DNA from 2 places in the Streptomyces sp. NBC_01474 genome. Region 1 is predicted to be linked to the other one. Evidence: riboswitches for the same ligand, from Rfam matches in the RefSeq annotation. Region 1 holds a riboswitch; the other holds the start of a gene.
What was found. Region 1 has a riboswitch for thiamine pyrophosphate ahead of thiO (glycine oxidase ThiO). Riboswitches for the same ligand answer to the same signal wherever they lie in the genome.
Positions count from the first base shown of each region.

Region 2: it holds a riboswitch for thiamine pyrophosphate, as region 1 does, so the genes downstream of both, OG758_RS05455 (purine-cytosine permease family protein) here and thiO (glycine oxidase ThiO) in region 1, are expected to answer to the same signal.

Region 1 covers NZ_CP109449.1:7,445,943-7,461,783, reverse strand. The annotation lists gene OG758_RS33985 (ATP-binding cassette domain-containing protein) at 1-562, shown strand, start outside; gene OG758_RS33980 (YhgE/Pip domain-containing protein) at 534-2,618, shown strand; gene OG758_RS33975 (TetR/AcrR family transcriptional regulator) at 2,654-3,262, shown strand; gene OG758_RS33970 (DUF4126 domain-containing protein) at 3,649-4,263, shown strand; gene OG758_RS33965 (phytoene desaturase family protein) at 4,324-5,823, shown strand; gene OG758_RS33960 (hypothetical protein) at 5,843-6,688, opposite strand; gene metF (methylenetetrahydrofolate reductase [NAD(P)H]) at 6,736-7,656, opposite strand; gene thiE (thiamine phosphate synthase) at 7,743-8,390, opposite strand; gene OG758_RS33945 (Rv2175c family DNA-binding protein) at 8,469-8,834, opposite strand; gene OG758_RS33940 (NAD(P)/FAD-dependent oxidoreductase) at 8,908-10,143, opposite strand; gene OG758_RS33935 (hypothetical protein) at 10,260-10,604, opposite strand; TPP riboswitch at 10,657-10,770, shown strand; gene thiO (glycine oxidase ThiO) at 10,768-11,952, shown strand; gene thiS (sulfur carrier protein ThiS) at 11,949-12,164, shown strand; gene OG758_RS33920 (thiazole synthase) at 12,169-12,963, shown strand; gene pknB (Stk1 family PASTA domain-containing Ser/Thr kinase) at 13,058-15,004, shown strand; gene OG758_RS33910 (deoxyribonuclease IV) at 15,039-15,841, shown strand, end outside.
Region 2 covers NZ_CP109449.1:1,125,877-1,141,717, forward strand. The annotation lists gene OG758_RS05435 (CaiB/BaiF CoA transferase family protein) at 1-302, opposite strand, end outside; gene OG758_RS05440 (acyl-CoA dehydrogenase family protein) at 470-1,627, opposite strand; gene OG758_RS05445 (MFS transporter) at 1,843-3,135, opposite strand; gene OG758_RS05450 (TetR/AcrR family transcriptional regulator) at 3,388-4,578, shown strand; TPP riboswitch at 4,642-4,735, shown strand; gene OG758_RS05455 (purine-cytosine permease family protein) at 4,728-6,167, shown strand; gene thiD (bifunctional hydroxymethylpyrimidine kinase/phosphomethylpyrimidine kinase) at 6,164-7,009, shown strand; gene OG758_RS05465 (potassium channel family protein) at 7,108-9,066, shown strand; gene OG758_RS05470 (serine/threonine-protein kinase) at 9,314-10,390, shown strand; gene OG758_RS05475 (ADP-ribosylglycohydrolase family protein) at 10,468-11,631, shown strand; gene nhaA (Na+/H+ antiporter NhaA) at 11,625-13,526, opposite strand; gene OG758_RS05485 (GH92 family glycosyl hydrolase) at 13,691-15,841, opposite strand, start outside.

The sequences.
Region 1 (15,841 bases):
CGACCTCGATCCCGCGCTGACGGTCGAGGAGCATCTGCGCGAACGGGCGCTGCTCCAGCGGCGGTTCGACGGTTCCCTGCGGGCGCTACTGCGGCCCCGGGCCGAGCGGGCGGCCGCATCGCGGCTGCGGATCGACACCGCGCTGGCCGCCGCGGGCCTCGACCGGGAGTCCCTGCCGAAGGGCACTCGTACCGCCGTGCGCGACCTGGAGCGGATCGAGGCACTCCGGCTGTCCGTGGCCCTCGCGCTGATCGGGCGGCCGCGGCTGCTCGGCATCGACGACACCGACCTGAAGCTCTCGGACTCCGAACGGGCCGAGGTCTGGGACCTGTTGAGGTCCGTCGCCGCGTCCGGCACGACGGTCGTGGCGGTGTGCAGCGAGGCGCCGAAGGACGCGGTCGTCGTATCGACGGCCCCCGCCGAGAAGGCCGCGAACACCGAGAACGGCGAGAACACGGCGAACGCCGAACACACTGCGAAGGCCGGGAAGGCCGCGCAGGACGAGACCGACAAGAACAAGAAGGAGACGGCGGATGCGCTCGCCGAAGCTGGCCGCGCTTGAGCTCAGGCGCTTCGGCAGGGGGAAGCTGCCGCGCGCCGCGCTCGCCGCGCTCCTGTTGCTGCCCCTGCTGTACGGCGCCCTGTACCTGTGGTCTTTCTGGGACCCGTACGGGCGTCTCGACAAGATTCCCGTCGCGCTCGTCAACGACGACAAGGGGGCGCGGGCCGCGGGTCAGAAGATCGTGGCGGGCGACGACATCACCGAGGGGCTGCACGACAGCAAGACCTTCGAGTGGCACGAGGTGAGTGCGGCGCAGGCCCGCAAGGGCGTCGAGGACGGGACGTACTACCTGTCGCTGACGATGCCCGCGGACTTCAGCGAGCGCATCGCGTCCAGTTCCGGGGACACCCCGGAGACCGGCGCCCTTCAGGTGCGGACGAACGACGCCAACAACTACATCGTCGGGCAGATCTCGCGGACGGTGTTCTCCGAGGTGCGTTCGGCGGCGTCCACCAACGCGTCGCGCTCCTTCCTCGACCGGATCTTCATCTCCTTCTCCGACATCCACGACGCGACGAAGAAGGCCGCGAAGGGGGCCGACCAGCTCAAGGGCGGTATCGGCAAGGCGAAGAAGGGGTCCAAGGACCTGGCGGACGGTCTCGAGGACGCCAAGAAGGGCAGCGGTGACCTGGCCGGCGGGATCAAGAAGCTGAACAAGGGCGCGGGGGATCTGGAGTCCGGCTCGAAGCAGGTCTCCGACGGCACCCAGCTCCTCGCCGACAAGGTCAACGGCGTCGCCGGGCAGGTGCGGCCGTTCCTGAAGGACAACAAGAAGGCGATCGGCGACACCGCCCGGCTCGTCGCCGACTCCGCGAAGGGCATCCGGCACAACCTCGACGTCCTGGTGAAGACGGCGCCGACGGCCGCCAAGGGCGCGCACGCGGGATCCGACGTCCTGGACGGGGTCTACAAGACGCGCTGCGAGACGCTGCCGCTGCCCGACCCGGCCTGCCCCGACCTCAAGAAGGCCAAGGTGGCCGCGGCCGACGTGGCGAAGGTCGCCGACGACCTGAACGTCCTGATCGAGGACGACCACGGCGACCTGGACACCCTCGACCGCCATCTCGCCACGCTCCAGCGGCAGTCCGAGGCGCTGGCCAAGCACGCCCCGACGCTCGACCAGGACGTGGCCACCGCCGTCTCGAAGATCAACGCGCTCAACAAGGGAGCGGGGCAGGTCGCCGAGGGCGCCAAGCAGCTGCACACCGGGCTCGGCACGGCGAAGACGGGCTCGGCGGACCTCGACACGGGCGTCGGCAAGCTGAAGACGGGCGCGAGCGATCTCAACGGCGGCATGTTCCAGCTGGCCGACGGCTCCGGAGAGCTGGCCGGCGGGCTGCACGACGGGGTGAAGCAGATCCCCGACTACGACAAGAAGGACCGCGACCGGCGCACCGGTGTCATGTCCGACCCGGTCCAGCTCGCCTCTCAGTCCCTGCACAAGGCGCCCAACTACGGCACCGGATTCGCCCCGTACTTCATCCCGCTGTCCCTGTGGGTCGGCGCGATGGTGGCCTACATGCTGATCCAGCCGCTCAACCGGCGCGCACTCGCCGCGGGCGCCTCCGCCTGGCGGATCGCGCTGGCCGGCTGGCTGCCCGTGGCCGTGCTCGGGGTGCTCCAGGTGGCCGCCCTGATGTCGGTGCTGCACTGGGCGCTGGGGCTCCAGATGGTCAGGGCGGCCGGAACGGTCGGATTCCTGTTCCTCGTCACGGCGTGCTTCGCCGCGATCGTGCAGTGGCTGAACGCCCGCTTCGGAGCGGCGGGGCGGATCCTCGTACTCGCCTTCCTGATGCTCCAGTTGACGTCGGCGGGCGGCACGTATCCCGTGCAGACGAGCCCCGGATTCTTCAACGCGATCCACCCCTTCCTGCCGATGACCTACGTCGTCGAGGCGCTGCGGAGACTGATCTCCGGCGGTGGCCTCGGACCCGTGTGGCAGGCGTGTGCCGTGCTCGCCGCGTTCACGGCCGGCGCGCTGGCCCTGACCGCCCTCAGCGCCCGCAGCAAGCAGGTGTGGACACTCGACCGGCTGCACCCCGAACTGAGCCTGTGAGCGCGCCCACACCGCCGCCTGTGAGAATCAGGGGCATGGAAAGCAGCACACGGCGCCAGGCCACCCGGCAGAAGCTGTACGAGGCCGCGGTCACGCTCATCGCGGAGCAGGGGTTCTCGGCCACCACGGTCGACGAGATCGCCGAGCGCGCCGGGGTCGCGAAAGGCACGGTCTACTACAACTTCGCCAGCAAGTCGGTCCTCTTCGAGGAGCTGCTCCGGCACGGGGTCGGGCTTCTCACCGCCTCCCTGCGGGAGGCGTCGGAGAAGACGGCCGCGAGCGGCGGCAGCAAGATCGACGCCCTCGACGCGATGATCCGGGCCGGCCTCGTCTTCATCGACCGCTATCCGGCCTTCACCCAGCTGTACGTGGCCGAGCTGTGGCGCACGAACCGCGCCTGGCAGTCCACGCTCGCGGTGGTCCGGCAGGAGGCCGTCGCCGTCGTGGAGGACGTGCTGCGGGACGCGGTCGAGGGCGGTGAGCTGAGCGAGGAGATCGACATCCCCCTGACGGCGGCCGCGCTGGTCGGCATGGTCCTCGTGGCCGCCCTCGACTGGCAGGCCTTCCAGCCGGAGCGCTCCCTGGACGACGTCCACGCGGCGCTGTCACGGCTGCTCCAGGGGCGCGTGACCGGCGGCCGCTGACCGTCCCCGGACGCAATGCCGCTGACCGTCCCCGGAGGCAAAGCGGAGACAACAGAGCGCCGGTCCGGCGTGGCCCGAACTCTCAGGCCTCACCGGACCGGCGCGTCCCCCGTGTCCCCGTGCTCCCCCGCGGGCCCGCCGGTCGTGCGGGCCCCCGTGCCTCGCCCCCGCCGTGGCGGGAGGAGCGGCCAAGGGGGCGAAGCGCTGTTCCGCCGCCCCGTGTCGGCGGTACCGGCGCCGCGCCCCCTTCCGTGTCTCCTACTCTCCCGTCTGCGCAGGTCGGACCCCATCCGCGCAGCTACTCATCTCACGCACTAGGTACGGATACTCAGGCGTGGGCGCTCAGGCCCAGGACGCGGACTTCGCGACTGGTTACGATCTCGTCCGTGTCCGTACTCCCCCTGGTCTTCACCAGCGGCTGGGCGAGCGGGATCAACGCGTACGCGGTGGTTCTCCTCCTCGGCATCTTCGGCGCGACCGGGCTGAGCGACGAAGTCCCCGAGTCGCTCCAGCGCACCGACGTGCTCATCGCCGCCGGGGTGCTGTTCCTGTGCGAGGCCGTCGCCGACAAGATCCCCTACGTGGACTCGCTCTGGGACACCGCACACACGGTGATCCGGCCGGTGTCGGGCGCCGTCGTCGGCGCTCTGCTCGCGGGCCAGAGCGGGTCGCTGTCCGACCTGGCCGCGGGCGCGGTCGGCGGGTCGACGGCGCTGGCCAGCCACGCCGTGAAGGCCGGGACCCGGATGGCGATCAACACCTCGCCCGAGCCGTTCAGCAACATCGCGGTGAGCTCGGCCGAGGACCTCGGGGTCGCCGGAATCATCACGTTCGCCATATTCCATCCTGAAGCGGCCGCGATCATCGCCGCCGTCCTGCTCTTCCTCGGGCTGCTCATGCTGTACTTCCTGATCTCGCGGATCCGGCGCTTCCTGCGGCGCCGGGCGCAGCGGCGCGAGGAGAGACGCATCGCCCACCGGACCGGGGCGCCGCCGGGCTGATCCGGCCCCGCGGCCGGGCTGTCGGCGGGGGTGTCGGTGGGGGCGGATAAAGTCGCCGTCATGGCACGGATTGCGGTGATCGGCGCCGGGATGGGCGCGATGGCGGCCGCTGCCCGGCTGGCCGTGGCAGGCCACCGGGTGGCGGTGTACGAGCGCGCGTCGACATACGGCGGGGCGCTCGGCGGCTTCGCCCGGGACGGCTTCTCGTTCGACACGGGCCCGGGGCTGCTCCAACTGCCCGCGGTCTACCGGGACTTGTTCATCAAGACGGGCAAGCAACCGCTGGAGGACGCGGTCGGGCTGACCCAGGTGGAGCCCGCCGTGCGGCATGTCTTCGAGGACGGCACGGCGGTGGACCTGCCGAACGCGCGCCGCGCGGGCATCGCCGACGCCCTGGACGCGGCGCTCGGCGAGGGCTCGGGCGCGCACTGGTCGGCGTTCATGAACCGGGCGCGTGAGGCCTGGGACCGCACCCGGCGCCCGCTCCTCGAAGAGCCCCTGTGGCCGAACTGGCGGATCCTCGCGGACCGCGAGCCGTACCCCGCGGTGGTCCGCCGCAGGATGCTGCGCAAGGACCTGTCGGCGACGACGCTCTGCGAGGTCGCCGCTCTCGAGCTGGGCGGGGACCCGCGGCTCGTCGCGGTCCTGGAGCAGTACGCGCTCGCGTCCGGCCTCGATCCGCGTACGGCCCCGGCGAGCGCGGCCGTGCTGCCGTACATGGAACAGACCTTCGGCACCTGGGCGGTGCGCGGCGGGATGCGGGAGCTGGCTCGGGTCGTGTACGAGCGCTGCCTTCAGCGGAAGGTCGCGTTCGAGTTCGACGCGCCGGTGGCGCGGATCGTGGAGAAGGACGGCCGGGCGGCGGGCGTGGAGCTGGCCGAAGGCCGGGTCGTGGAGGCCGACTTCGTGGTCGCCGGCGTGGCGCCCGGCGTCCTCGACGAGCTGCTGCCGGGGCGGGCGCTCAGGGCCGAGGACTCGGTGGCGCCGCAGTCGGCGCTGCCGAGCAGGCTGACGGTGTTCCTGGCGCTGCGCGGCGCGCGTCCCGGCGACGCCCCGCACCGGACGGTCGTGCACGCCGCGGACCGGGAAGCCGAGCTGGCCTCACTGTTCGACGGAGGCACGGCGGTGGCGGAGCGGCCCACGGTCACGGTGCTTCGTCCCGACGACGCCTCGGTGGTGCCGGACGCGGACCATGAGGCGGTGACCCTGGTGGTCACGGTGGCGCGCGGCGCGCGCGTGACGGACGCGGACGTGGAGCGGGTCATGGACGCAGCCGGGCAGGCGGTCCCAGGGCTGGGCGACCGTCTGCTGTGGCACGAGGTCCGCACCCCGTCGGATGTCGCCGACGCGACGGGCGCGGACGGCGGTTCGGTGCCCGCACCGGCCCTGGCCGCGGCCTCCGGCCGGCTCCTGCACCCATCGAACAGCACGCTCGTTCCGGGCCTGTTCGCCGTCGGCGGCTGGTCACACCCCGGCGGCGGGCTGCCGCACGCGGGGATGTCCGGCGCGCTGGCGGCCGGGCTGATCGTGGAGGGCCCGGACTTCCGCGGCTCGCAGTGACGGACGGCGCCCGCCGGGTTCAGTAGCGGTACTGCTGCTGGTCGTTGTAGCCGGAGCCGCCGTCGTAACCGCCCTGGCCGTTCTGCTCGTACGGATAGGGCTGCTCCGGGGGCAGTTCGCCGCCGTACTGCTGGTGCTGGTCGTCGCCGGTGCGCTGCTGGGGCACCCAGACCCCGCCGGGCGGCGTCTCCATGCCGTAGCCGCCCGCCGCGTACGGGTCGCCGTACTGCTGTCCCGTGCCGTACGCGTCGTCGTACTGGGGCTGCGCCGGGTAGGTCTGCGTCCCGATGTACGGGTCGGAGTAGGCGGCGTACTGCTGCTGGCCGTTGTCGTAGCCGTACTGCTGCTGGTCGTAGCCCGCGTACGCGTCGTAGGCGTAGCCCTGCGCGGCGGAGTCCGTCTGTGCGGCTGCCGGGGTGTAGACGCCGTACTGGCCGGTGTCGTCGGGCATCGGCTGCGGCGCGTAGACCGACGTCACCTCGGCCGCGGACTCGGGTTCCGGGGCGCCGGAGGTGTCCGGGACGTCGGACTCGTACTCCAGATCGGAGACCTCGAGGGTCGGGTCCTGGTGGACGGGCTCCTTGATCTTGCGCCGCTTGCTCGCGCCGGGGTTCCCGCCGAGCGCCCAGCCCGTGGAGAATCCCCTGCGGAACGACAGCGTCACGTACGTCTGGCCGACGGCGAACGTGATGGCGCCGATCCCGATGACGATCACCGACGGGATCAGCACACCGAGGACGACGCCCACGAACCCGACGAAGGCGAGCAGCCGGTAGCGCAGCCGCGCCTTGTACTGGAGCAGTACCTCACCGAGCAGCCACAACGCGACGATTCCGAACGCGATGTAGAGGACCGTCCAGCCCATGTACGCCCCTCTCGTACGGCCGCCGCCCCTGGTGGAATACGGCCGGGTCAGGCCCGCTGGTCGTGCAGGCCCAGATTCTCGTAGATCTCCAGTGTCGCCGTGGAGTTGTTGAGCGTGATGAAGTGCAGACCCGGAACGCCCTCGTCCAGCAGCTTCGCGCAGAACTCCGTCGCGAACTCGATGCCAATGGAGCGTACAGCCGCCGGATCGTCTTTGGCTGTGAGGATGCGCTCTTTCAGGGCGGGCGGGAACGTGGCGTTGCTGAGCTGCGGCAGCCGCTCCAGCATGCGCACGCTCGTGACCGGCATGATCTCCGGGATGACGGGGGTGTCGCAACCCGCCGCCGCGACCCGGTCGCGCAACCGCAGATACTCCTCCGGGTAGAAGAACATCTGGGTGATCGCGTAGTCCGCGCCCGCCCGGCACTTGTCCACGAAGTGGCGCACGTCGGAGTCCCAGTCCTCGGAGCGCGGGTGCATCGCGGGGAAGGCCGCGACGCCGACGCAGAAGTCGCCCGACTCCTTGATGAGCCGGACCAGTTCGGCGGCGTAGGTCAGACCCTCGGGGTGTGCGACCCAGTCGGCCATGGGGTCGCCGGGCGGGTCTCCGCGCACGGCGAGGATGTTCCTGATGCCGGCGTCCGCGTACTGGCCGATGATGTTGCGCAGCTCGGCCACGGAGTGGTCGACGGCCGTGAGGTGGGCGACCGGGGTCAGGGTCGTGTCGCCGACGATCTGCTCCGTCTCGCGGACCGTGCCGGCGCGGGTGGAACCGCCGGCCCCATACGTCACGGAGACGAAGTCGGGCGCGACGGCCTCGACCCGGCGCAGCGCGTTCCAGAGGTTCCGCTCACCCTTCGGGGTCTTCGGCGCCGAGAACTCGAACGAGAAGGTCGTCTTGCCGGTCGCGAGCATGTCGCGCACGGTGCGTGCGCGATCAGTCCTGGTGGAAGCGGTGCCAAGGGCCATATGGGCAGGTTAGCCACGAGAGCGCCCTGTCCCTAATCCCCGTCCACCCTGCGGACACACGTCTTGACGGAGCGCGTCCGGGGAGGTCAGGCCGTACGCAGCCGCTTCGCAAAGTCGGCCGCCACCGCGCCCGGGTCGTCCGCCTCGGTGATGGCACGGACGACGACGACGCGGCGGGCGCCCGCTTCGAGCACCTCGTCCAGGTTCCCCGCGTCGATGCCGCCGATCGCGAACCAGGGGCGGTCCGTGCCGAGCGAGGCGGTGTAACGCACCAGGTCGAGGCCGGGTGCGTACCGGCCGGGCTTGGTGGGGGTCGGCCAGCAGGGGCCGGTGCAGAAGTAGTCCACGCCGTCCTGGACGGCGGCCGCGGCGGCCTCCGTGTCGGCGTGCGTGGAGCGGCCGATCAGGACGTCCTCACCGAGGACGGCGCGGGCGGCGGCGACCGGCAGGTCGCCCTGGCCCAGGTGCAGGACGTCGGCGCCGGCGGCGTGGGCGACGTCCGCACGGTCGTTGACCGCGAACAGCTTGCCGTGGCGGGCGGCGGCGTCGGCGAGGACGGCCAGGTGCTCCAGCTCCTCGCCCGCCTCCATGCCCTTGTCGCGCAGCTGCACGATGTCCACGCCGTTCGCCAGGACGGCGTCGAGGAACTCGGGGAGGTCGCCCTGGCGCTTGCGGGCGTCCGTGCACAGGTACAGCCGGGCGTCGGCGAGCTGGGCGCGCTGCGTGGCGGCCATGGCCATGGGTGAGTCCCCCCGTGGTCGGTGGCGCGCGGGCCGCGGTGAGCGCGGCCCGCACGCCGGACGGTTGTCAGGTCAGACGGCGAGCGCCTGGGCGCGGCGCTTCACCTCCGTGCCGCGATTCTCGCTCAGCGCCTGCGCGGGGGTGCCCGGCAGGGTCGGGTCGGGGGTGAAGAGCCACTCGAGCATCTCTTCGTCGTTGAAGCCGTCGTCCCTGAGCAGGGTCAGCGTCCCGGTGAGGCCCTTGACGACCTTGTCGCCGTCGATGAAGGCGGCGGGCACGTGCAGCGCCCTGTTCTCACCACGGCGTACGGCGATCACCTGGCCTTCCTTCACCAGCTGCCGCACACGCGTCACCTCCACGCCGAACTGCTCGGCGATGTCGGGGAGGGTGAGCCACTCGGGGACGAGAGCATCGATCTTTGCGTCAATCTCGGTCACAGGACAAGCGTGCCATCCCGGACTGACAGTGGGAAACGCGGCCGCGCAAAAGGCCCTCACCCGCACGGGGCGTTCACACGACGGCGGCCTTCAGGGGACGGGCCGGGTCGCTGATGACCTGCGGGTCCAGCGGGACGCCCGACTCGATGAGCTTGCGCCCCTGCGCCAGGTCACGCGGGCGGCCCACGGCGAGGACGCCGACGAGACGGCTCTCGCGCAGCCAGCACACGCTCCAGGACGCGCCCTGCGGGTCACCGCGCCACACGGTGCTGTCGGCGGCCGCGTGGTGTCCGGCGTACTGCACGAAGCGGCCGAACTGCTCCGACCAGAAGTACGGCACGGGGTCGTACGTCGCCGGGCTCTCGCCGATGATGTTGGCGGCGACCGTACGGGGGCCCTGGAGCGCGTTGTCCCAGTGGTGGACCATCAGGCGCTCGCCGTACCGGCCCGAAGGGAAGGACGAGCAGTCACCGACTGCGTACACATCGGGTTCTGAGGTGCGCAGGCGGTCGTCCGCCACGACCTCGCGGTGGGCGCCGAGCGTGATGCCGGAGCCGGTGAGCCAGCCCGTGGCGGGGCGGGCCCCGATGCCGACGACCACGGCTCCGGCGGGCACCCGGGTGCCGTCGTCGAGGAGGACGGCACCGGGTTCGACGTGCTCCACGCGCGCGTGGGTGCGCAGTTTTGCCCCGGCGTCCGCGTACCAGGCGGACATGGGGGCGGCGACCTCCTCGGGCAGCGCCCCGGCGAGCGGTCGCTCGGCCGCCTCGACGACGGTGACCGCGCATCCGGCCTCGCGGGCCGCGGTGGCGAACTCGGCGCCGATCCAGCCAGCGCCGACGACGACGATGTCGCGCTGCGCGGCGAGGACGGGGCGCAGGCGTTCGGCGTCGTCGAGCGTGCGCAGCAGATGGACACCCGGGATGTCCTCCGTGCCGGGCAGCCTGATGGGTTCGGCGCCGGTCGCGAGGACGAGGACGTCGTAGGGGGCGGGTCCGGTGGCGGTGTCGAGGGTGTGCTCGGCGGGGCGTACGCCGGTGACCTCGCGGCCCAGTTCGAGCGTGATGTCGAGTGATTCGAAGTCGACGTCGAAGGCGGACCCCTCGGCCTTGCCGAGCAGGACGGCCTTGGACAGCGGGGGCCGGTCGTACGGCTGGTGGGGTTCGGCGCCGATCAGCGTGACGGCGCCGGTGAAGCCCTGTTCGCGCAGGGCCACGGCGGTCTGGACCCCCGCCATCCCGGCGCCGACGATGACGACGTGCCGCCCTGCCTGGGGCACCGGTGCCTGGTTCTCGGTCTGCTCGCTCACCGGATCACCATATGCACCTGACGTTCAGTCAGTCAGCGGGCAGCGTCACTCCGGTCCCGTGACGTCTTCCACACCGGCCGCGGGTTTGACCGCCGGGACCGCCCGCGCCCGCGCCGTCAGGCGCCGGGGACCTCTTCGACGACGCTCGTCCCGCTGCCCGCCTGCGACTCCCACTCCCACGTCTCGTCCAGCCGCACCCGCCCGTCGGGAAGGTCCACGACGAGCGAGACACAGTGCCCGGAAGAGGTCGTCGCGTCCGTCTTCAGCTGTACGTACCTGAAGTCGATCCGGTCGCCCTCACGGGTGCCCACGAGGTGGCCGCGCACCACGTCCCCGCCCGCGTACTCGGCCCAGATCCGGCCGTCCTCCTCGTGGTACGTGAACCGCGTCCGCGTACCCACCTGACCTGGAGCCTGGTCGGCGACCGGGGCGAGGACGAGTCCGTCGAGCGAGCGGGCCATGCGGGCGGGCTCCCTTACTGAGGGTCGCGGGGACGGTTTAGGGTGGCCACCGTAAAGCACTCGCGGGAGCCCGGGCGTACCGGGCTGAGAGGGAGGCTGGGACGGCCTCCGACCGTACGAACCTGATCCGGGTCATGCCGGCGAAGGGAGGGGCTGGACGCCCATGTCGCGTACTATAGAAGGCTCCGACGTCCTGGTCGTGGGCGGCGGGATCATCGGTCTCGTCACCGCGTGGCGGGCCGCGCAGCACGGGCTGCGCACCGCGGTCGTGGACCCCGAACCGGGCGGCGGGGCCGCTCAGGTGGCGGCCGGGATGCTCGCCGCTGTCACCGAACTGCACTACGGAGAGACCGAACAGACCCTCCTCGGCCTCAACGTGGAGTCCGCGCGCCGCTATCCGGCGTTCGCGGCCGAGCTCTCCGAGGCCACCGGGCTCGACCTCGGCTACCGCGCGTGCGGCACCCTCGCCGTCGCGCTCGACTCGGACGACCGCGCGCACCTTCGGGAACTGCACGCCCTCCAGCACAAGTCGGGCCTGGACTCGGAGTGGCTGTCGGGCCGTGAGTGCCGGCGCCTCGAACCGATGCTGGCCCCGTCCGTGCGGGGCGGCCTGCGCGTCGACGGTGACCACCAGATCGACCCGAGACGCCTCGCGAAGGCCCTTGTCGCGGCCTGCGAGCTGGCCGGGGTGCGGTTCCACCGGCAGTGGGCCGAGCGGCTGACAGTCGTCCGCGAGGGCGCGCGCGGCGTGGTCCTCGCCGATGGCACCGGGCTCGACGCGGACCAGGTCGTCCTCGCCGGCGGCAGCCTCAGCGGCAGGCTCGCCGGGGTCCCGGACGACGTGCTGCCGCCGGTGCGCCCGGTGAAGGGGCAGGTGCTGCGCCTGACCGTGCCGAAGGTGTACGCGCCGTTCCTGAGTCGCACCGTGCGCGCCGTCGTGCGCGGCGGCAACCTCTACTTGGTGCCCCGGGTCAACGGCGAGCTCGTCGTCGGGGCCACCAGTGAGGAGCTCGGCTGGGACACGACGGTCACCGCGGGCGGCGTCTACGAGCTGCTGCGCGACGCCCACGAGCTGGTGCCCGGCATCACGGAGCTGCCGCTCACGGAGACCCGCGCGGGCCTGCGCCCCTGCTCCCCCGACAACGCCCCGATCCTCGGCCCGACCGCACTGCCGGGCCTGCTGCTCGCCACCGGCCATCACCGCAACGGCGTGCTGCTCACGCCGGTCACCGGCGACTCCATGGCCCACGTGCTCGCCACCGGCGAACTCCCCGAAGTGGCCCGCCCCTTCACCCCGCGGCGCTTCGGCGCCGTCCCCGCACCCGTCTCTGTGGAGCAGTCCGTATGACCGTGTCCGTCACCCACGTATCCGTGAACGGCGAGGGCCGCCAGGTCGCCTCGGGCACCACGCTCGACGTCCTCGTCTCTGCACTGACCAGAGCGCCGTCCGGTGTCGCCGCCGCACTCAACGAAACCGTCGTTCCGCGCACCCAGTGGGCCGTCACCGCACTCACGGACGGGGACCGCGTCGAGGTCCTCACCGCGGTCCAGGGAGGCTGAACCCATGGCTGACGACTCCTTGGTCATCGGCGGTACGTCCTTCTCGTCCCGGCTGATCATGGGCACGGGCGGGGCGCCCAGCCTCGACGTCCTGGAACGCTCCCTCGTCGCGTCCGGCACGGAGCTGACGACCGTCGCGATGCGGCGCGTGGACGCGAGCGTGCAGGGCTCCGTGCTCTCCGTCCTGGAGAAGCTGGGGATCCAGGTGCTGCCGAACACGGCGGGCTGTTTCACCGCCGGTGAGGCCGTCCTGACCGCCCGCCTCGCGCGCGAGGCGCTCGGCACGGACCTGGTCAAGCTGGAGGTCATCGCGGACGAGCGCACCCTGCTGCCCGACCCGATCGAGCTCCTGGACGCGGCGGAGATCCTCGTCGACGACGGCTTCACCGTGCTGCCGTACACGAACGACGACCCGGTGCTCGCGCGGAAGCTGGAGGACGTGGGCTGTGCCGCGGTCATGCCGCTCGGCTCCCCCATCGGCTCCGGGCTCGGCATCCGCAACCCGCACAACTTCCAGCTGATCACCGAGCACGCGCGCGTGCCGGTCATCCTGGACGCGGGCGCCGGGACGGCGTCCGACGCGGCGCTGGCGATGGAGCTGGGGTGCGCCGGTGTGATGCTCGCCTCAGCGGTCACCCGCGCACAGGAGCCGACCCTGATGGCGGAGGGCATGCGGCACGCGGTCGAGGCGGGGCGGCTGGCGTTCCGGGCGGGCCGTATCCCCCGCAGGCACTTCGCCGAGGCCTCGTCGCCGGTGTCCGGGATGGCCAGGCTCGACCCGGAGCGGCCCGCGTTCTGAGGGCCGTACAGCACGGTTACAGCTCTGCTGCAGTACGGCCGCCTGCGGACGACTGCGGAGCCGGGTGTCGGCGGCTGCTCGTAGACTCGCCTGCGTGGACACGACCCTTCAGGACCCTCTCGTCGGGCAGGTGCTCGACGGCCGGTACCGCGTCGACGCACGCATCGCGGTCGGCGGGATGGCCACGGTCTACAGGGCCGTGGACACCCGCCTCGACCGCGTGCTCGCGCTCAAGGTGATGCACCCGGCCCTCGCCGCCGACGTCTCGTTCGTCGAGCGCTTCATCCGCGAGGCCAAGTCGGTCGCCCGGCTCTCCCACCCGAATGTGGTCGGGGTCTTCGACCAGGGCGCGGACGGCCAGTACGTATATCTGGCGATGGAGTACGTCGCGGGCTGCACCCTGCGGGACGTCCTGAGGGACCGCGGGGCACTGCGGCCGCGTGCCGCGCTCGACATCCTGGAGCCGGTCCTCGCCGCGCTCGGCGCCGCGCACCGCGCGGGGTTCGTGCACCGCGACATGAAGCCGGAGAACGTCCTCATAGGGGACGACGGCCGCGTGAAGGTGGCGGACTTCGGCCTCGTACGGGCCGTGGACACCATCACGAACACGACGGGCGCCGTCCTCGGAACCGTCTCCTACCTCGCCCCCGAGCAGATCGAGTCGGGCACCGCGGACCCCCGCGTCGACGTGTACGCGTGCGGGGTGGTGCTCTACGAGATGCTCACGGGCTCCAAGCCGCACTCGGGCGACTCCCCCGCCCAGGTCCTCTACCAGCACCTGAACGAGGACGTGCCGCCTCCGTCGGCGTCCGTTCCCGGCCTGCCCCCGGAGCTGGACGAGCTCGTCGCCTCGGCGACCGCGCGCACGCCCGACCTCAGGCCGTACGACGCGGTGGCGCTGCTCGCCCAGGCCAGGGCGGCCAGGGCCGCTCTCACGGACGCGCAGCTCGACACGGTGCCGCCGGCCGCACGCCCCGAGGACCTCGGGGACCGTGACATCTCCGACGACCGTACGAGCGTGATCCCGCGGGCGCTGCGGACCAGGGACGTACAGCTCCCGCTGCCCGCCGACGACCAGGACCCGCAGGCGGAGCTCAACCGCACGAGCCGCTTCGAGACGCCGCCCCCGCCGCCCGCCCCTTCCCGGAGGCGTCGTCCGCGGCGCGGTGCGCTCGCGGCCGTCGCGGCCGTGCTGCTCGCCCTCGGCCTCGGCGCGGGCGTCTGGTACATCAACTCGGGCCAGTTCACGAAGGTCCCGCCGCTGCTCGCCAAGACGCAGACGCAGGCCAAGGAGCGTCTGGACCAGGCCGGTCTCGACCTCGGGCACGTCAAGCGCTCGTACAGCGACACCGTGAAGCGCGGCACCGTGATCGCCAGCGACCCCGAGGTGGGCGCCCGCATCCGGGACAACGGCGCGGTGGATCTGACGGTGTCCCTGGGCCCGGAGACCGTGAAGGTCCCCGACCTCCAGGGCACGCCCCTCGGGAAGGCCGAGCGCCGGCTGAAGGACGCGGGCCTGGAGTCCGGCATGGTCACCAAGGAGTTCGACGAGAACGTTCCCAAGGGGGCGGTGATCGCCACGGACCCGGAGTCCGGCACCACACGCAAGACCGGCTCGGCCATCGCGCTCGTGGTCAGCAGGGGCGGCCCGGTGGACGTCCCGGACGTGACGGGCGAATCCGAGGAGGACGCCATCGCCGACCTGCAGGACGTGGGCCTGAAGGCCGAGATCGACACGGTGCGGGCGTACTCGGACGAGGACAAGGGCAGCGTCGCCCGGCAGTCCCCCGTGGAGGGCAAGCGGCTCGGCGAGGGGGACACGGTCACCCTGACGATCTCCAAGGGCCCGGTCATGGTCGAGGTCCCCGACGTCGTGGGCATGAGCGTCGACGACGCCCACCAGAAGCTCGAGGCCCTCGGCTTCGCTGTCGAGAACGACCGCGGTCTGCTCGGAATTTTCGGCGACACCGTGAAGAAGCAGTCCGTCAAGGGCGGCGACAAGGCCCCGAAGGGGTCGACGGTCACCATCCAGATCCGCTGACGGGACGGCCACGCGCGCGTGCCACCCTTGACGAGTGAGCAGCACCGACACCGCATCCCGTAACCCGGTCGGCGGCCATGTCCCCGTCGCCGGCGGCCTGGCCTCCGTAGGGCTTTCGTACGCGCGCGAGCTCGGCGCCGAGACCGTCCAGGTCTTCGTCGCCAACCCGCGCGGCTGGGCGACGCCGCCCGGCAATCCGAAACAGGACGAGGCGTTCCGCGCGGCCTGCGCCGCCGAGGACATCCCGGCGTACGTCCACGCGCCCTACCTGATCAACTTCGGCTCGCACACCGAGGCGACCGTGGAGAAGTCCGTGGAGTCGCTGCGGCACTCGCTGCGCCGGGCCCGGGAGATAGGCGCGCTCGGCGTCGTCGTGCACACGGGTTCGGCGACCGGCGGCCGTGGGCGTGAGGTGGCGCTCGCGCAGGTACGTGAGCGGATGCTGCCGCTCCTCGACGAGCTGACCCATGACGACGACCCGTACCTCCTCCTGGAGTCGACGGCGGGCCAGGGCTCTTCGCTGTGCTCGCGGACCTGGGACTTCGGGCCGTACTTCGACGCGCTGGACGCGCATCCGAAGCTGGGTGTCTGCCTGGACACGTGCCACATCTTCGCGGCGGGCCACGACCTGACGGGCCTCGCCGGCATGAACCAGACCCTGGACCTGCTGGTGGACACCGTGGGCGAGGGCCGCCTCAAGCTGATCCACGCCAACGACTCCAAGGACGTCGCCGGGGCGCACAAGGACCGCCACGAGAACATCGGCTCCGGCCACATCGGCGCCGAGCCGTTCCGCGCGCTGATGGCCCACCCGGCGACCGAGAACGTGCCGCTGAT
Region 2 (15,841 bases), 6.3 Mb from region 1:
AAGCCCTCGATGAGCGCGTCGGCGCTGTCGACGACGGCGAGGACGGCCTCGACGCCCGCTGGGTCCTTGAGGTCGAGGGCGACCGAGCGGCGGCCCCGGTGCAGGATCGGGTGCTTGGAGGCGGTTCCGGCCTCGGCGGGGCGGTCGACGCGGATGACTTCGGCGCCCTGGTCGGCGAGGAGCATGCCGGCGAAGGGCCCCGGGCCGATGCCGCCGAGCTCGACGACACGGATGCCGGCCAGCGGTCCTGCAGAGGGTGAGGTGGAGGGGGTGGAAGTGGCGGCGGTGGGTGCAGTGCTCACGGAAAGGCGGCTCTCTCGGGCGGCGGGAAAGGGAACGCGGGCGGAGGGCATCGGGAATGGCGGGAATGGGGAACGGCCGCCCTGCCGTGGGTGGGGCAGGGCGGCCGGAGTGCGCCGGGGCCGGCCCGCCGGGGGCGACCGGGCGGCCCGGGCACGTCGGGGCGGACCTACAGACCCAGGTCCTTCGCGATGATCGTCTTCATGACCTCGCTGGTGCCGCCGTAGATGCGGGAGACACGGATGTCGGCGTACAGCCGGGCGATGGGGTATTCGAGCATGTAGCCGTAACCGCCGTGCAGCTGCAGGCACTTGTCGATGACACGCGCGGCGACCTCGGTGCAGAACAGCTTGATCTTGGCGGCGTCGGCGGGCGACAGCTCGTGCCGGTCGTCGAGTTCGATGCCCTTGTCGACCATGGCCTGGGCGGCCTCAACCTCGGCGGCGCACTCGGCGAGCACGAACTTGGTGTTCTGGAACGCGGCGACCGGCTTGCCGAACACCTGGCGCTCCTGGACGTACGCCTTGGCGAACTGAATCGCGGCGCTCGCGGTGGCGACACCGCCGACGCCGATGGAGAGGCGCTCGCGAGCGAGGTTGTTGCCCAGGTAGGAGAAGCCCTTGCCGACCTCGCCGAGGACGTTCTCCACCGGCACCTTGACGTCCGTGAAGGACAGTTCGGAGGTGTCGGAGGCACGCAGGCCGATCTTGTCCAGCTTGCGGCCGTACGCGAAGCCCTCGCTGTCCGTCGGGACGACGAGCAGTGTCAGGCCGAAGCGGCGGTCCTCGGCCGTGGGCGGGGAGGTGCGGGCCACGACGACGCACAACTCGGAGTTGAGGGCACCGGTGATGAAGGTCTTCGCGCCGTTGAGGACGTAGTGGGTGCCGTCGTCGGACAGCTCGGCCCGCGTCCGGATGCCCGCGAGGTCGGAGCCGGTGCCGGGCTCGGTCATCGCGATGCACAGGGTGATCGCGCCACTGGCGATGCCCGGCAGCCAGCGCTTCTTCTGCTCCTCGTCGGCGATGTTGAGCAGGTACGGCAGGACGATGCCGGTGGTGACGGTGTAGTGCCCGAAGGAGACCGCGGCTCGCGCACACTCCTCGGTGATCACCGTCTGGTACTTGTAGCTGGTCTCGCCCGGGCCGCCGTACTCCTCGGGGATGCCGAAGCCCATGACGCCCAACTCGCCGAGCTGGTGGAAGAGTTCACGCGGGACGCGGTTGTCCCTCTCCCACTCCTCGTAGCGCGGGGACACCTCCTTGGCGATGAAGTCCCGGACGACGGACCGGAACGCCTCGTGGTCCTCGTTGTAGACAGTGCGCTTCATATCTCGTCACTCCTGGGATTCAGCGGTATCCGCCGTCGGCGGTCAGGACCTGGGTGCCGATGCGGTTGGACGAACACCTCGTCGCCGACGGTGACTCTCGTTGCCCGGCCAGCAAGTTATTACAGATTCACTTTCTTGCTCGTTTGGCCAGGTGTCAAGCCATCGTTTGTTGAGAGTGATAGTTTTCAATGCATAGCACGGTGTGCGGTCGGCGGTCAGGACGCCGCCGCCAGGCGCGCCGCGTCGCGGTCGGGGTCGACGAGGAGGAGCGCGGCAACGGCCCCGATGATCATCGTGATGCCGAGGACCAGGAAGCCGTCCCCGTAACCGGCCACGGCGGACGTGCCGGCGTCGACCAGCCTGCCGATCACCAGCGGGGCCACGACCCCACCGAGGCTGTAGATGCCGGTGACGATCCCGAACACGGTGCTGCGCTGACCGGTCGGCGCGACATCAGCGAGCCCGGCGAAGGCGACGCCGTATCCCGCGGAGTTCAGACAGGCGCCGATGACGAGCAGCGTCATCTGCGGAACGCCGCGGTCCAGCGAGGAGAAGGCCACCGTACATACCCCGGAGGCGAGCACCATGGCGGCAGGCAGAATCCCGCGGGTGACGCGGTTTCCGACCCCTCTCCTGGTCAGGGCGCTGGAGAGGACCCCGACGAGGATGACGGCGACGGCGGCACCGAGGAAGGGGAGGACGACGAGCTTGCCCGCGGCGGTGGCGTCGTAGCCCAGACCGTCGCGCAGGTAGAGCGGCAGCCAGCTCACGCCGACGGAGGTGTTGGCGTACGCGACGAAGAACAGGAGCGCCATACCGATCAGTGTTCCCGTGGAGAACAGGCGCCGCAGCGGCACATGCTCGGGCAGCGCCGTCGCCGCTATGTGGTGATCGCCGGCCCGCGCGCCCTCGGGCCCGGAGTCGCCGCCGAGCAGCCAGAGCACGGCGAAGACCGCACCGAACGCCGCGAGGACACCGAAGGCCGCGTGCCAGGAGTACGTCTCGATGACCCAGGTCAGCACAGGGGCCGCGATCAGCGGGCCGGCCCCGGCGCCGGCGATGACGATCGAGCTGGGCACGCTCCGCCGGTGCGCGGGGAACCACGAGTGCGCCACCTGCATGGCCAGCGCGACGGTCGGCCCCTCCGCGAAGCCGAGCAGCACCCGGCAGGCGACGATGGTGGTGAAGCCGACCTGGGCGGCCATGGGCACGAGGCTGAGCACCCACAGCGCGGCGATCCCGGCCAGCAGCCAGCGCGCCCGCACCTTGCCTCCGAGCCAGCCACCGAGCACGGAACCGACGGCGAAGAGCCAGAAGAAGCTGCTCTGGATGACACCGAACTGGGAGCTGTCCAGGCCCAGTTCCTTCTTCATGCCTACGCCGGACAGGCCCACGACGACCTTGTCGGCGAAGTTGACGAGCATCAGACAGACCAGCAGCGCGAGGACGAACCACGCCCGGCGCCGCACGGCGGACACACGGGCCCCAGAGGCGGTCGCAGACGGCAAGCCGGGCACTTCTTGTCGATCGACGGCCATGGCGGCCCTCCCTGATCAAAGGGGCTGATGTGAGCAGGAAGTGAAACACCTCTAACCAAGGTGCACAATGGATCAGACGCAGATTACCGAGCACAGGGCGGTCACGCAGCAGCTGAGTGATTTCTGTCTAACGCCACACCATGCGGCTTACTTGTTGATCACGGTGGTGCTCGGATGTTGTACCTTTGCCGAAGATGGCCGGACGGCGAGGGGCGAACTGGGATGCAGACGGAAGCGTCGGGTCGGACGACCGCGCGCAGACCCCCGGACCGCAAGGCGCGGATCGTCGCCGCAGCAGCCCGGCTGTTCCGCGAGCGCGGCTACCACAACGTGTCGGTGGCCGACGTGGCGGCCGAGGTCGGCATCACCGCACCCGCCCTCTACCGACACTTCCGAGGCAAGCCCGATCTGCTGCTCCACGTCGTGGACACCACGGTCAACACGATCCTGGAGTCCCTCATGGCGGCTCCGGACCTGGATTCCTACCTCCGCACGACGGCCAACGAGACCATGGAGCGTCGCGGCTCGGCCGTCCTGTGGCAGCGCGAGGCCAGGCACCTGCCGGAGGACCGCCGCCAGGAACAGCGCCGCGCTCTCAACGACGTCGCCGACCGGATCGCCGCCCTGATCGGGGACGAACGCCCGGACCTCGACGAGCCTGACCGCCATCTCCTCGCGTGGTCCGTCCTGTCAGTGTTCGGCTCCATCTCCTGGCACCGCACGTCGCTGCCCCGCCGCCGTTTCGAAGAACTCCTCTACCGGCTCGCACACGCCGCCGCGCACTGCCCGCTCGGGGCGAGTACCGGCGCCGAGGCGGGAACTGCGCCGGGTGGATACGCGGGCCTCGCGGTCTCCCGCCGCGAGGAGATCCTCGTCGAGGCGATCCGCCTCTTCGACGAGCGGGGCTTCCAGTCCGTGAGCACCGACGACATCGGCGAGGCCGCCGGAGCGACGGGCCCCAGCATCTACAAGCACTTCCCCACCAAGACAGACCTGCTCGTGGCCGCCGTGATGCGCGGCGGTGAACAGCGCCGCGCGGGAACGGCACAGGCGCTCGCCAAGCCCGGCACCCCGCGTCAGACCCTCGACCGGCTACTGCGCTCGTACATCGAATTCACCCTGAGTCAAAGCCACTTGATCGGCCTGCTGATCGGTGAACTGGACCAGCTTCCCGAGAAGGAGCGCAAGGCGGCCCGGCAAAATCAGCGGGAGTACCTGGCGCTGTGGGTGCGCCTGCTCGACGAGGTGCGCCCCGGACTCGACACCGCCGAGGCCCGGATCGTCGTCACCGCGGTGCTGACGGTCATCGACAACGCGGCCCGTACGGGCTCCACGGGCGACCGCACGGATCTCGCCGACCGCCTCGCCGAACTCGGCACGGCACTGCTCCTGAGCGAGAACCCGCCCGCATAGATTCGTGGCCGGCAGACCGCCCCCTGGTGTGCCTCCCGGGACGGGGAAGCTACCCTTGCCGACGTACCGGACACGGGGTGCCCCGCCGAGGGCTGAGATCACACCCGTCGAACCTGAACCAGTTAGCACTGGCGGAGGGATGTCAGCCAATGTCGTTGCCCCATGCCCCGAGCAGCACCGGGACCACCGGACCGCGCTCCGTCTTCGACGGGCGGATGCCGGCCGCGCCGGGTGACCTGCGGGTCGAGGCGCGCGGGATCGCGCCGGTCCCCGAGAGCCACCGCTACGGCGGCGCCGGGCGCCTGTTCACCGTGTGGTTCGCCCCGAACCTGACCATGACCGGTGTCTTCACCGGCACCGTCGGCATCGCACTCGGCCTGGACTTCGCCACCGCGCTGGCCGCCGTCGTCATCGGCACCCTCGTCGGCGCCGTGCCCACCGCGTATCTCGGTACGTGGGGCAGCGCGACCGGCGCGGGACAGCTTCCGCTGGCGCGGCTCGCGTTCGGCCGGGCCGTCGCGGTGCCCGGCGTCCTGCAGTGGTTGTCGTCGGTCGCCTGGGACGCGCTGATCGGCCTGTTCGGCGGTGACGCGCTCGCCCGGCTGTGCGGCTGGCCCTTCTGGGTCGGCGTGCTCGTGATGATGCTGGCGCAGGGCGCGCTCGGCGTGCTCGGCTACGAGGCCGTCCACCGGCTCCAGAGGCTGATGACCTTCGTACTGGCCGCCGCGTTCGTGGTCCTGGCCGTCAAGCTCCTCGACGGTGTCCATCCGGTCACCACCGGGGCCGCGCACGGGGCCGACCAGGCCGGCGCGTTCGTCCTCACCAGCACGATCGCGCTCAGCCTGTCCCTGTCCTGGGCCCCTTACGCCAGCGACTTCAGCCGTTATCTTCCGGCCGCCACATCCCGTAAGCGCATGTTCTGGTTCACGCTCCTCGGCGTCACCGTCTCCTTCGTCGCCGTCCAGGCGCTCGGGCTGTGGGGCGCATCCGTGTTCACCGACCAGACCGCGCGCGGGGTCGACGAGCTGCTCGGCGGGGGCGTTCTCGGCTCCTTCGGGCTGCTCGCCGTGGCGCTCGCGGCCCTGTGCAGCAACGCCATGAACGACTACAGCGGCTCGCTGGCCCTGCAGACGATCGGCGTCCGGGTCCCGCGGCCGCTCGCGGCGGCACTCGCCGCGGTGCTCGGCTTCCCGCTGGTGCTGTGGATGCACGCCGCCGACACCGCGGCCCGCTTCCAGAACGTGCTGCTCTTCGTCGGCTACTGGATCCCCGGCTTCGTCGCGGTCGTGGCCGTCGACTGGTTCGCGCGCGCCAGGGCCCGGGGCGGCGCGCCGGTCGACCTGACCGCCGAGAGCGCCCGGCCGCAGCCCTGGTGGCCCGGGCTCCTCGCCTTCGTCGCCGCCTTCGCCGCCGCGGTCCCGTTCATGGACAGCGGCCTGTACGTGGGCCCGGTCGCAGAGGCCCTGCACGGCGCCGACCTCGCGTACTACGTGGCCTTCGTCGCCGCACTCGTCGTGTACGCGCCCCTCAGGCTGCGCCGCCCGACCGCCGCCCCGCAGACCGCACCGCACCAGGAGGCCCGCACATGACCGTGCCCGCGAGCACCGGACGCGTCGCGCCGCCCCGCGTCCTGACCGTCGCCGGTTCGGACTCGGGCGGCGGCGCCGGGATCCAGGCCGACCTCAAGACGATGCTGGCGCTCGGTGCCCACGGCATGAGCGTCCTGACGGCCGTCACCGCGCAGAACTCCCTGGGGGTCCAGGGAGCGTGGGAACTCCCCGTCGACGCGGTGCGCACGCAGTACCGCAGCGTCGTGGACGACATCGGCGTCCAGGCGGTCAAGACCGGGATGCTCTCGTCGCCGGTGCTCGTCGAGGCGGTGGCCGAACTGCTCGCCGGTACGGACGCCCCCGTGGTCGTGGACCCGGTGAGCGTCTCCAAGCACGGCGATCCGCTGCTCGCCGAGGACGCGCTGGACGCGGTGCGCACCAAGCTGCTGCCGGTCGCGACGGTGGCCACGCCGAACCTGGACGAGGTGGCACAGCTGACCGGCCTCGCCGTCACGGACGACGACGGCATGCGCCGGGCCGCGGCGCGGCTCCTGTCGTTCGGGCCGCGCTGGGTGGTCGTCAAGGGCGGTCATCTGCCCGGGGCGGCCGTGGACCTGCTCACCGACGGCACTGAGGAGCACTGGCTGCGCGCTCCCCGCCACGACAACCGGCACACGCACGGCACCGGATGCACCCTGGCGTCGGCCGTCGCCGTGGGTCTCGCCCACGGCCTGCCCGTGCCGGAGTCCGTCCGTCTGGCGAAGGAGTACGTCACGGGGGCGATCGCCGCCGGGTTCGCGCTGGGGTCGGGCATCGGCCCGGTCGACCACGGGTGGCGCCTGCCGGGTGATCGGTCCAAGGCCGCGGGGCGCACGGACTGAGAGCCGCCGGGGCCACCTGAGGCACGCGCAACACGCCCACCTGCACACAATCAGGGCCCGATGTGCGTTCCGGCGCTCCCGTCCACTTGACTGTTGCCATGACCACCCTGCCCCGCCAGCCTCAACAGGCCCCGCCGACCGGCCACATGATCGTGTGCGGTGGTGACGCACTCGCCGAGCGGCTCGCCGCCGAACTGCGCGCCGTCTACGGCGAGCGGGTCACGGTCGTCGTGCCCTCCGTGCGTGTCGCCAGACCGGGCGCCGGTCCCGCCGGACGGGCGCGGGCGGCCACCCTGCTCTCGCGGATGCAGGCGGTCGTCAACCGTACGGTGTCCGCCGCGGCCGACGACAGCGTTCCGCCGCCACGTGTCTTGGAGGCACCGGAACTCGATGAGGAGGCGCTGGCCGAGGCGGGCGTGGCCGACGCAGCCGCGCTGGCCCTCGTCCACGGCGACGACGAGACCAACATCCGGGCCGCCCTGGCCGCCCGCCGTCTCAACCCCCAGCTGCGCCTGGTCATCCGGCTCTACAACCGCAAGCTCGGCCAGCACCTGGAACACCTCCTCGATCAGGCAGCCGCGCTCTCCGCCCCCGGCGTCGACCCCGAGGCACTGGACACCACGACGACCGTCCTGTCCGACGCCGACACCGCGGCACCGGCGCTCGCGGCCACCGCCGTCGCCGGTACCAGCAAGGTCGTCCAGGCCGACGGGCTCCTTCTGCGCGCCGTGGAGCGCACCCCGCCGGGCCGGGGCGAGGTGGCCGACCCCGGCCTGTGCACCCTCGCCCTGCTGTCCGCGACCGCCAACGACCCGGCGGGCGCCGAGGGTTCGGACGTGGGCGGCGCTGAGGGTCCTCTGCTGCTGCCCGACGAACGCACGGTCGCCGCGGCCACCGGGCGCGGCACGGTGGTCCTGGAAGCCGTCTCCCCCACGGTCGCCGCACCCAACGGCCGCACGACCAGCCGACGTATGCCCCTCAGCTCGCTGTTCTCGCGCCGGCTCCGCTGGTCCCTCGCCGGACTCGTCACGAGCGTCCTCGGCCTGGCCGTGGCGTCCTGGGCCACCACCGGCGACCACCCGCTGCACGCCGGATACCTCACGCTCCTCGACCTGTTCGCCATCGACGACCCGGCGATCGGGGAGCCGCTCGCCCGCCAGCTCCTCCAACTCCTCACGGGGCTCGCCGGACTGCTCCTCCTGCCCGTACTTCTCGCGGCCGTGCTCGAAGCCCTCGGCACCTTCCGCACGGCGTCGGCCCTGCGCCGCCCGCCGCGCGGTCTGTCCGGCCACGTCGTGCTGCTCGGCCTCGGCAAGATCGGTACCCGCGTCCTTGCCCGCCTGCGTGAACTCGGCATCCCCGTCGTGTGCGTGGAGGAGGATCCCGAGGCACGCGGCGTCGCCCTCGCCCGCCGCCTGCGCGTACCGACCGTCATCGGTGACGTCACGCAGGAAGGCGTCCTGGAAGCCGCCAAGGTGCACCGCGCCCACGCCCTGCTCGCCCTCACCAGCAGCGACATCACCAATCTCGAGGCCGCGCTGCACGCGCGATCGGTCAAGCCCGACCTGCGGGTGGCGCTGCGCCTGTTCGACGACGGTTTCGCGACCGCCGTCTACCGCACGCTCCGTTCCGCGCATCCCCGCGCCCTGACCCGCAGCCGGAGTGTCTCCACCCTGGCCGCGCCCGCGTTCGCCGGCGCCATGATGGGCCGCCAGATCCTCGGCGCCATCCCCGTCGAGCGCAGCGTCCTGCTCTTCGCCGCCCTCGATGTGGCGGGACATCCGCTGCTCGACGGCCGGACCGTCGCCGACTCGTTCCGGGCCGGTTCCCGGCGTGTGATCGCGCTCGACGCCACGGCGCCGAGCGAGCGCCGCCGCGACCTGGCCGCGTCCCCTGCCGACGACGACCCCGACCGCCCGACCGGCCTCGTGTGGGACCTTCACCCCGGGTACGTGCTGCGTCCGGAGGACCGCGTGGTGCTGGCCGCCACGCGCCAGGGCCTGGCGGAGCTCCTGCGGCACGGGCCCCTGGCCCGTACCCGCGCAGGCGACTCCTAGGAGGCCCCGCGAGCGGTGTGATCACCACCTCTTGCCTTCCGTACCAGCCACCCGCCCAAGTGTGATCATCGGCTCTCCGCGCGCCTTATCCTTGATCCCGCCACACCCCTCCCGCTCGTCCTCGCGCTCGCGCGGGGCGAACTTCGTTCCGTGGCAACCAATTTGACGGGGCTGTCTTTCAAGGGTGGTGCGCAGGTTGTTGCTGGCGGATCGGTACCGGTTGCACAAGGCCATAGGCCGCGGCGGTATGGGTGAGGTGTGGCAGGCGACCGACGAGATGCTCGGCCGGCCCGTGGCCGTGAAGCTGCTCATCGCCCAGGACGCGGACCCTTCGGCGGCGGCCAGGTTCCGCATGGAGGCGCAGACTTCGGCGTCGCTCAGCCATCCGCACGTGGTGGGTGTCTACGACTTCGGCTCCTGGGAGCACCGTTTCTACCTCGTCATGGAACTCGTCGAGGGCGGCAGCCTGGCCCACGAGACCGCCGGCGGCGCGCGGCTGACACCGCAACGGGTGGCGGACATCGCGGCCGGCGCGGCCGCCGGGCTCGCTGCCGCCCACCGCCAGGGCGTGGTGCACCGGGACATCAAGCCGGGCAATCTGCTGCTCACCCCCGACGGCACGGTCAAGCTGGGCGACTTCGGCATCGCCCGCTTCCTCGACGATCCCGCCGCCGGGCTCACCACCACCGGGCAGATCGTCGGCACCGGCCTGTACCTGGCGCCCGAGCGCGCGCTCGGCAAGAACGCCGGCCCGGCGTCCGACGTGTACTCGCTGGGCTGCGTGCTGTATCAACTCCTGACCGGAAACCCGCCGTTCCGGGCCGACACCGCGACCGGCCTCCTCTACCAGCACGTGGACGCCGCACCCGTGGCCCCGGGCCGGCTCGGCGTCCAGCTGCCTCCGTCGTTCGAGAACTATCTGCTCGGCCTGCTGGCCAAGCGGCCGGAGGACCGGCCGACGGCCCAGGAGGTCACGGACTGGTTCCGTGCGGGTTCCTGGCAGGGCCGCCCCGAACCCCTCCCTGAGCCTGTGCCGGCGGCCCCTGCGCCGACACCAGCCCCCCACTTCCAGACCTCCCCGGAGATCCGGACCACGTCCACGACCTACCAGCTGCCGTCGTCCGGCCGGGCGGCGCGCCGCGGGGCGGCCCGGCGCGGCGGCGTCCTGGAGGCGGCGAGACGCAGACCGAGAATCATCGGGGCCGTCGCCGCGGCCGCTCTGTTCGTCGCGTCCCTCCTGATCGGCATGGCGTGGTTCGCCCCCGACGACAGTGCCGCGAACGCACCGACAGGCGCACCTTCGCCCTCCGCGTCCGCGCACTGACGGGGCGCCCGTCCCGGCGGAACACGCTGCGGCGATGATGGGTGCTACGCCTTCGACCGACCACCATGGAGCTCACCGTGCACACCCGTTCCTGGGCCGATCTCGCCGTCCACCGCAGCCGCGTACGCGGTTGTCTCCTCGGCGGCGCGATCGGTGACGCGCTCGGGTACCCCGTCGAGTTCCTCTCCCTCGACGCCATCCGCGCCACGCACGGCGCGGCCGGGGTCACCGGCCTGGTGGCCGACGCGGACGGTGTGACGGGCCGGGTCAGCGACGACACCCAGATGACCCTGTTCACCGCCGAGGGGCATCTGCGGGGGTACTGCCGCACCCGGGACCGGGGCATCGGCGGCGCCGAGGCGGCCATCGTGCACGACGCGTACCTGAGGTGGCTGGAGACGCAGAACCACCCCGGGCCGCTGCCCGAGGAGGACCTGCGCCACCGCATCGGGTGGCTGCGGCACGAGCCCTGGCTGTACGCGCGCCGCGCGCCCGGCAACGCCTGCCTGAGCGGCGTCGAAGCGGGAATCACCCCCGACCCGTACGGGAAGCCCACCGGTGAGCCGGGGCCGGTGAACCCGGACTCCAAGGGCTGCGGCGCCGTGATGCGCTCCGCGCCCTTCGGTCTGACGGACCTGGGCGCCCGCCGGTCGTTCGAACTCGCCGCCCAGTGCGCCCAGATCACGCACGGACACCCCACCGGCTATCTCGCCTCCGGTGCGTTCGCCGCCCTCATCAGCCACCTCGTCGACGGCGAGTCCCTGGAGGGCGCGGTGCTGCGGACCTTGCGTCTGCTCTCCGGTTACCGGGGCCACGAGGAGACCACGGCCGCGCTGAGCCGGGCCGTCGCGCTCGCCGAGGAAGAGGGCGAGGCGTCCCCCGAGAAGGTGGAGACGCTCGGCGCCGGCTGGGTCGCGGAGGAGGCCCTCGCCATCGGCGTGTACGCGGCGCTCGCCCGTACCCGGCCGCAGACCTTCTACGTCGGCAAGCAGGGCACGGTGTGCGACCCGAAGCCGCCGCGCACGCCGATCGAGGCCGCGTTCCTGCTCTCGGTCAACCACTCGGGCGACAGCGACTCCACGGGCTCCGTGTGCGGCAACATCCTCGGCGCGCTGCACGGCGACGTACACCTGCCGTACCAGTGGCTGACCGGGATCGAGGGACGGACCGCCGTCGCCCGGCTCGGCGACGACATCGCGGCCGAGATCCGGCCCGGCGAGAAGCGTCCCTGGAACTACTGACGCCGGAGCCCGCGCCTGCCGGCGAGCACGGCCCGCTCCTTGGCCGCCCGCACCGACGCCGACAGCCCTTCGATGTCGTACGCCCCGTGGTGGCGCCGTCCGTTGACGAAGAACGTGGGTGTGCCCGAGACGCTGCTGAGGTCGGCCGACTCGAGGTCCTCCGCGACCCGTCCCCCGCCGCTGTGGGCCCGCAGGTGCTTGTGGAACCGGTCGGTGTCCAGGCCGAGTTCACCCGCGTACCTCAGGAGGTCGGTGGCCCGCAGGGCGTCCTGGTGGGTGAACAGCAGGTCGTGCATCTCCCAGTACGCACCCTGCTCCCCCGCCGCTTCGGCCGCCTCCGCGGCGAGCTGGGCGTGCGGGTGCACGTCGTTCAGGGGCAGATGCCGCCACACGTAGCGGATGTCGCCGAAGCCGGCGAGCAGCTCCCGCACGACGGGTTCGGCCTGTCCGCAGTAGGGGCACTCGAAGTCGCCGTACTCGACGACCGTCACGGGCGCGTGCCGTGGTCCGCGCACGTGGTCGCGGTCCGGGTCGACCGGCACGGCCAGGTCGACGATGCCTTCGGCCGTTCCGAGGAGGGCCCGCATCCGGGTGGGGCGGGGCAGGATTCCGATGACCCAGGAGACCAGCCAGGTCATCAGGAACGCGCCGACGACCGCGCTGAGGATGCCGATCTTCGCCTCGGCCAGTTGGCCGCCGTCGAACGCGAGGGTGGCGATGAGCAGGGCCACCGTGAATCCGACGCCTGCGATGGTTCCCCCGGCCGTAGTGGCGCCCCAGCCGACGGACGGGCGCAGCCGGCCGCGGCTGAGCCGGGTCGTCAGCCAGGCCGCGCCGACGATGCCGAGCGGCTTGCCCAGGACGTAACCGAAGAGGATGCCGAGGGTGATCGGCGAGGCGAACGCGCGGGCCAGTTCGCCGCCGCTGAGCTCGATGCCGGCGTTGGCGAGGGCGAACAGCGGCACAATCACATAGCTGGTCCACGGGTGGTAGAGGCGCTGCAGCCGCTCGTTGGGGGACAGGGCCGACGCGAGGCCCCGGCGGACCGACCGCTCCAGTTCGGGGGTCGGCTGCTCGCGGAAGAGCCGGAACAGGCCGCTCGCCCGCTCCAGCGCGGTACGGCTCGCCGGGTACGCAAAGGTCAGCAGCCCCATGGCCAGGCCGATCACGACGGGGTCGACCCCCGACTCCAGCAGCGCCACCCAGACCGCGCCGGCCAGGAGCACATACACCCAGCCGCGCCGGGTGCCGGTGGCCCGTACCAGCAGGATCAAGCCGAACAGGCCGAGTGCCACCAGCAGGGCGGGAACGTCGATGTCTCCGCTGTAGGCGACAGCGATGATGATCAGCGCCACGAAGTCGTCGACGACGGCCACGGTCAGGATGAAGATGCGCAGCCCGCCGGGCAGCCGGTTGCCGAGCAGCGCCAGCATGCCGAGGGCGAAGGCCGTGTCGGTCGACATCGCGGCGCCCCAGCCATGGGCCGTGCTGTGCCCGGCGTTGATGGCCAGGTAGACGGCGACGGGGACGACCATGCCGCTGAGTCCCGCGACGAGGGGCAGCGTGACGCGCCGGCGTTCGCGGAGCTCCCCCATGTCGAACTCGCGCCGCGCCTCCAGGCCGACGACGAAGAAGAAGAACGCCATCAGGCCGCTGTTGACCCACTCCCGCAGGTCCAGCGACACCCCGGCGGACCCGATACGGACGGAGAAGCGCGTCCCCCAGAATTCCTCGTACGTGCCGGGTCCGATGTTCACCCAGGCCAGTGCCGCGAGAGCGGCGACGAGCAGCACGGAGGCGCTGCCGGTCTCGGTGCGCAGGAAGTCGCGCAGCGGTGTGCGCAGCTCCTCGCCGCTCGTTGTCTGCCCGTCGAACCCCGAGCTCATCGGCGGCATTCCCGTCTCTCGACAGCCCGCGCGGACCAGGCCGGCGGCTGCTCGGGCGAGCGCCCGAGCGCGGTGAGACGGTAGTTGACGCACGGCGGCACGGACGAATCGACACGGCGTCCGCGTTCGAGTGCCCGCCCCGTGAGACGGGCACTCGATCAGACCGGGTGACCTCAGCCGAGGCCGACCGCGAAGACGTGCAGGTTGCCGTTGTCCGGCAGCGTCACGCTCTTGATGTGCTTCCCTTCCGGCACGTCGTAGGGCTTGGTGGCGAAGACGTACGCGGCGGGCCCGGCGCCCCCGGACTGGTTGCGGTGGTCGGTGCGGGCCACGGTGGTGTTGCCGAGGACGGGGTCCGTCCCGCCGCCCGGCAGCGTCCAGTCGCCGAACGACAGATCCGCGGTGGCGGTGGAGCCGTCGGTGAACGTCACGGTGGCGCTGCCGCGCTGGTCGCTGTGCGTCGCCGAGCCCACGAACAGCAGCTTCCCTGCGTCCTTCGCCCGGTCCGCCAGGTCGATGCGCTGACCCGCGGCGGCGACGTTGTCGGGCCGCCCCTGGGGCGCGGCGGGCCACACGAAGGACGTGCCCGCCACCTCGACGCGCGTGCCGCCCTTGAGACCGGCGGCTTCGAGCCCCTGCCGGGAGTAGGTGTTGCCGTCGCCGTCGTAGTCACCCTGGCCGCGGTCGGCGTCGTCGGAGGAACCGGTGTTGCCGTACGCGGCCGCGAGACCGCCTTCAGGGGCGACGAGCACGAACACGGAGAGCTGAACGGGCTTGTCCGCTGCCCCCTTCCCGCGGACGGTCACCGGGATCTCGTAGTAGCCCTCGGACGTGCCGACCGCGGCCTTCACGGACAGGGTGAGTTCGCCCGAGCCGGTCTTCGCGTCGAGGCCGAGCGGCCCGCCCGCAGGCGAGACGGTCAGCCCTTCGGGAGCCTTCGTGGTGACGGTCAGCGTCTTGTCGTGGCCGGCCAGCCGCTGACCGTGGACGGTGACCTTCGCCGCGTCGCCGCCGGGAACGGCCGACGCCGCGTTGGGCGTCGCGCTCGCGAGGAAGGAACGTTCACCCGAGCGGTACGAGGGCGGCGCGGCCTTCGCGGACGTCGCCCAGGTCCTGTCCGGCGTGCCGGACAGCGTGAAGTCGAGGCGCGCCCCGTCCTTCACCGCGGACTGCGGGAGGTAGGTGCGCTCCCAGGTGCGGCCGTCGAGCGCGAGCCCGTGGACGTACGGCGCGTCGGCCGACGCCTGCGGGGCGCGGATGTCCAACTCCCGCCCCTTGCCAGGCAGATCGAGGACCGCGCGCTCGAAGAGCGGGCTGTGCACGGCGAGATCCGGTGTGCCGGGTGTCGACGGGTACAGGCCGAGCGCGGCCCACACGTACCAGGAGGACTGGGCTCCGAGGTCGTCGTTGCCGGGCTCCCCGTCGGGCGTGGGGCTGAACAGGGTGGTGGCCACGTCGCGCACGGCCTTCTGCGTCTTCCACGGCATGCCCAGGTGGTTGTACACCCACGGCACACCGAAGTCGACCTCGTTCCCCGCCCACATGTAGGGCTCGTTCGGACCCGCGTTCAGCTTCGTGAAGAAGGTGTCGAGGCGGTCGGCGGCCGCGTCGCGCCCGCCCATGGCCGCGATCAGACCCTCGGTGTCCTGGGGGACGAGCCAGTTGTACTGCGCCGCGTTGCCCTCGTCGAAGCCGTCCTGGCCGAACTTGCCCGGGGGCGGCGGCTGGTAGGCCGGGCCGTCCGGGAAGCGGCCGTCCTCGCCGCGCGGCTGGAGGTAGCCGGTGGCCGGATTGAGGATGTTCTGCCAGTTCTGGCCCCGGCGGGTGAACGTCGCGGCGGTGTCCTTGTCGCCCGCGGCCTTCGCGAGCTGCGCGATGGCGAAGTCGTCGATCGCCCACTCCAGCGTGACGGATCCGCCCACGCGCTGGTGGTCGCCGCGCGAGGCGTCGTTGTTGGGCATGTAGCCGCGCTCGACATACTCGCCGATCCCTGGGCGCTCCTTGTACGCACCCGGGGTGTCGTCCACCGAGGTGGCGCCCTTGACCAGGTACTTCAGCGCCTTCTTGAGGTCGAAGTCGCGGGCGCCGAAGGCATAGAGGTTCGCGATGAGAGGGACGGAGTTGTCGCCCGTCATCTGCCCGGTGTAGTCGTTGGCCAGGGGCCAGCGCGGCCACCAGCCGCCCTGTTCGGCGTCGTTGACGAGCGACTGCGCCATGTCACTGGCCTGCTTCGGCCACAGCATCGCCTGGAGCGGCGCCAGCGAGCGGTAGGTGTCCCAGTCGGAGAAGTTGGCGTACTGGTTGTGGCCCGAGGGCAGCGTGCG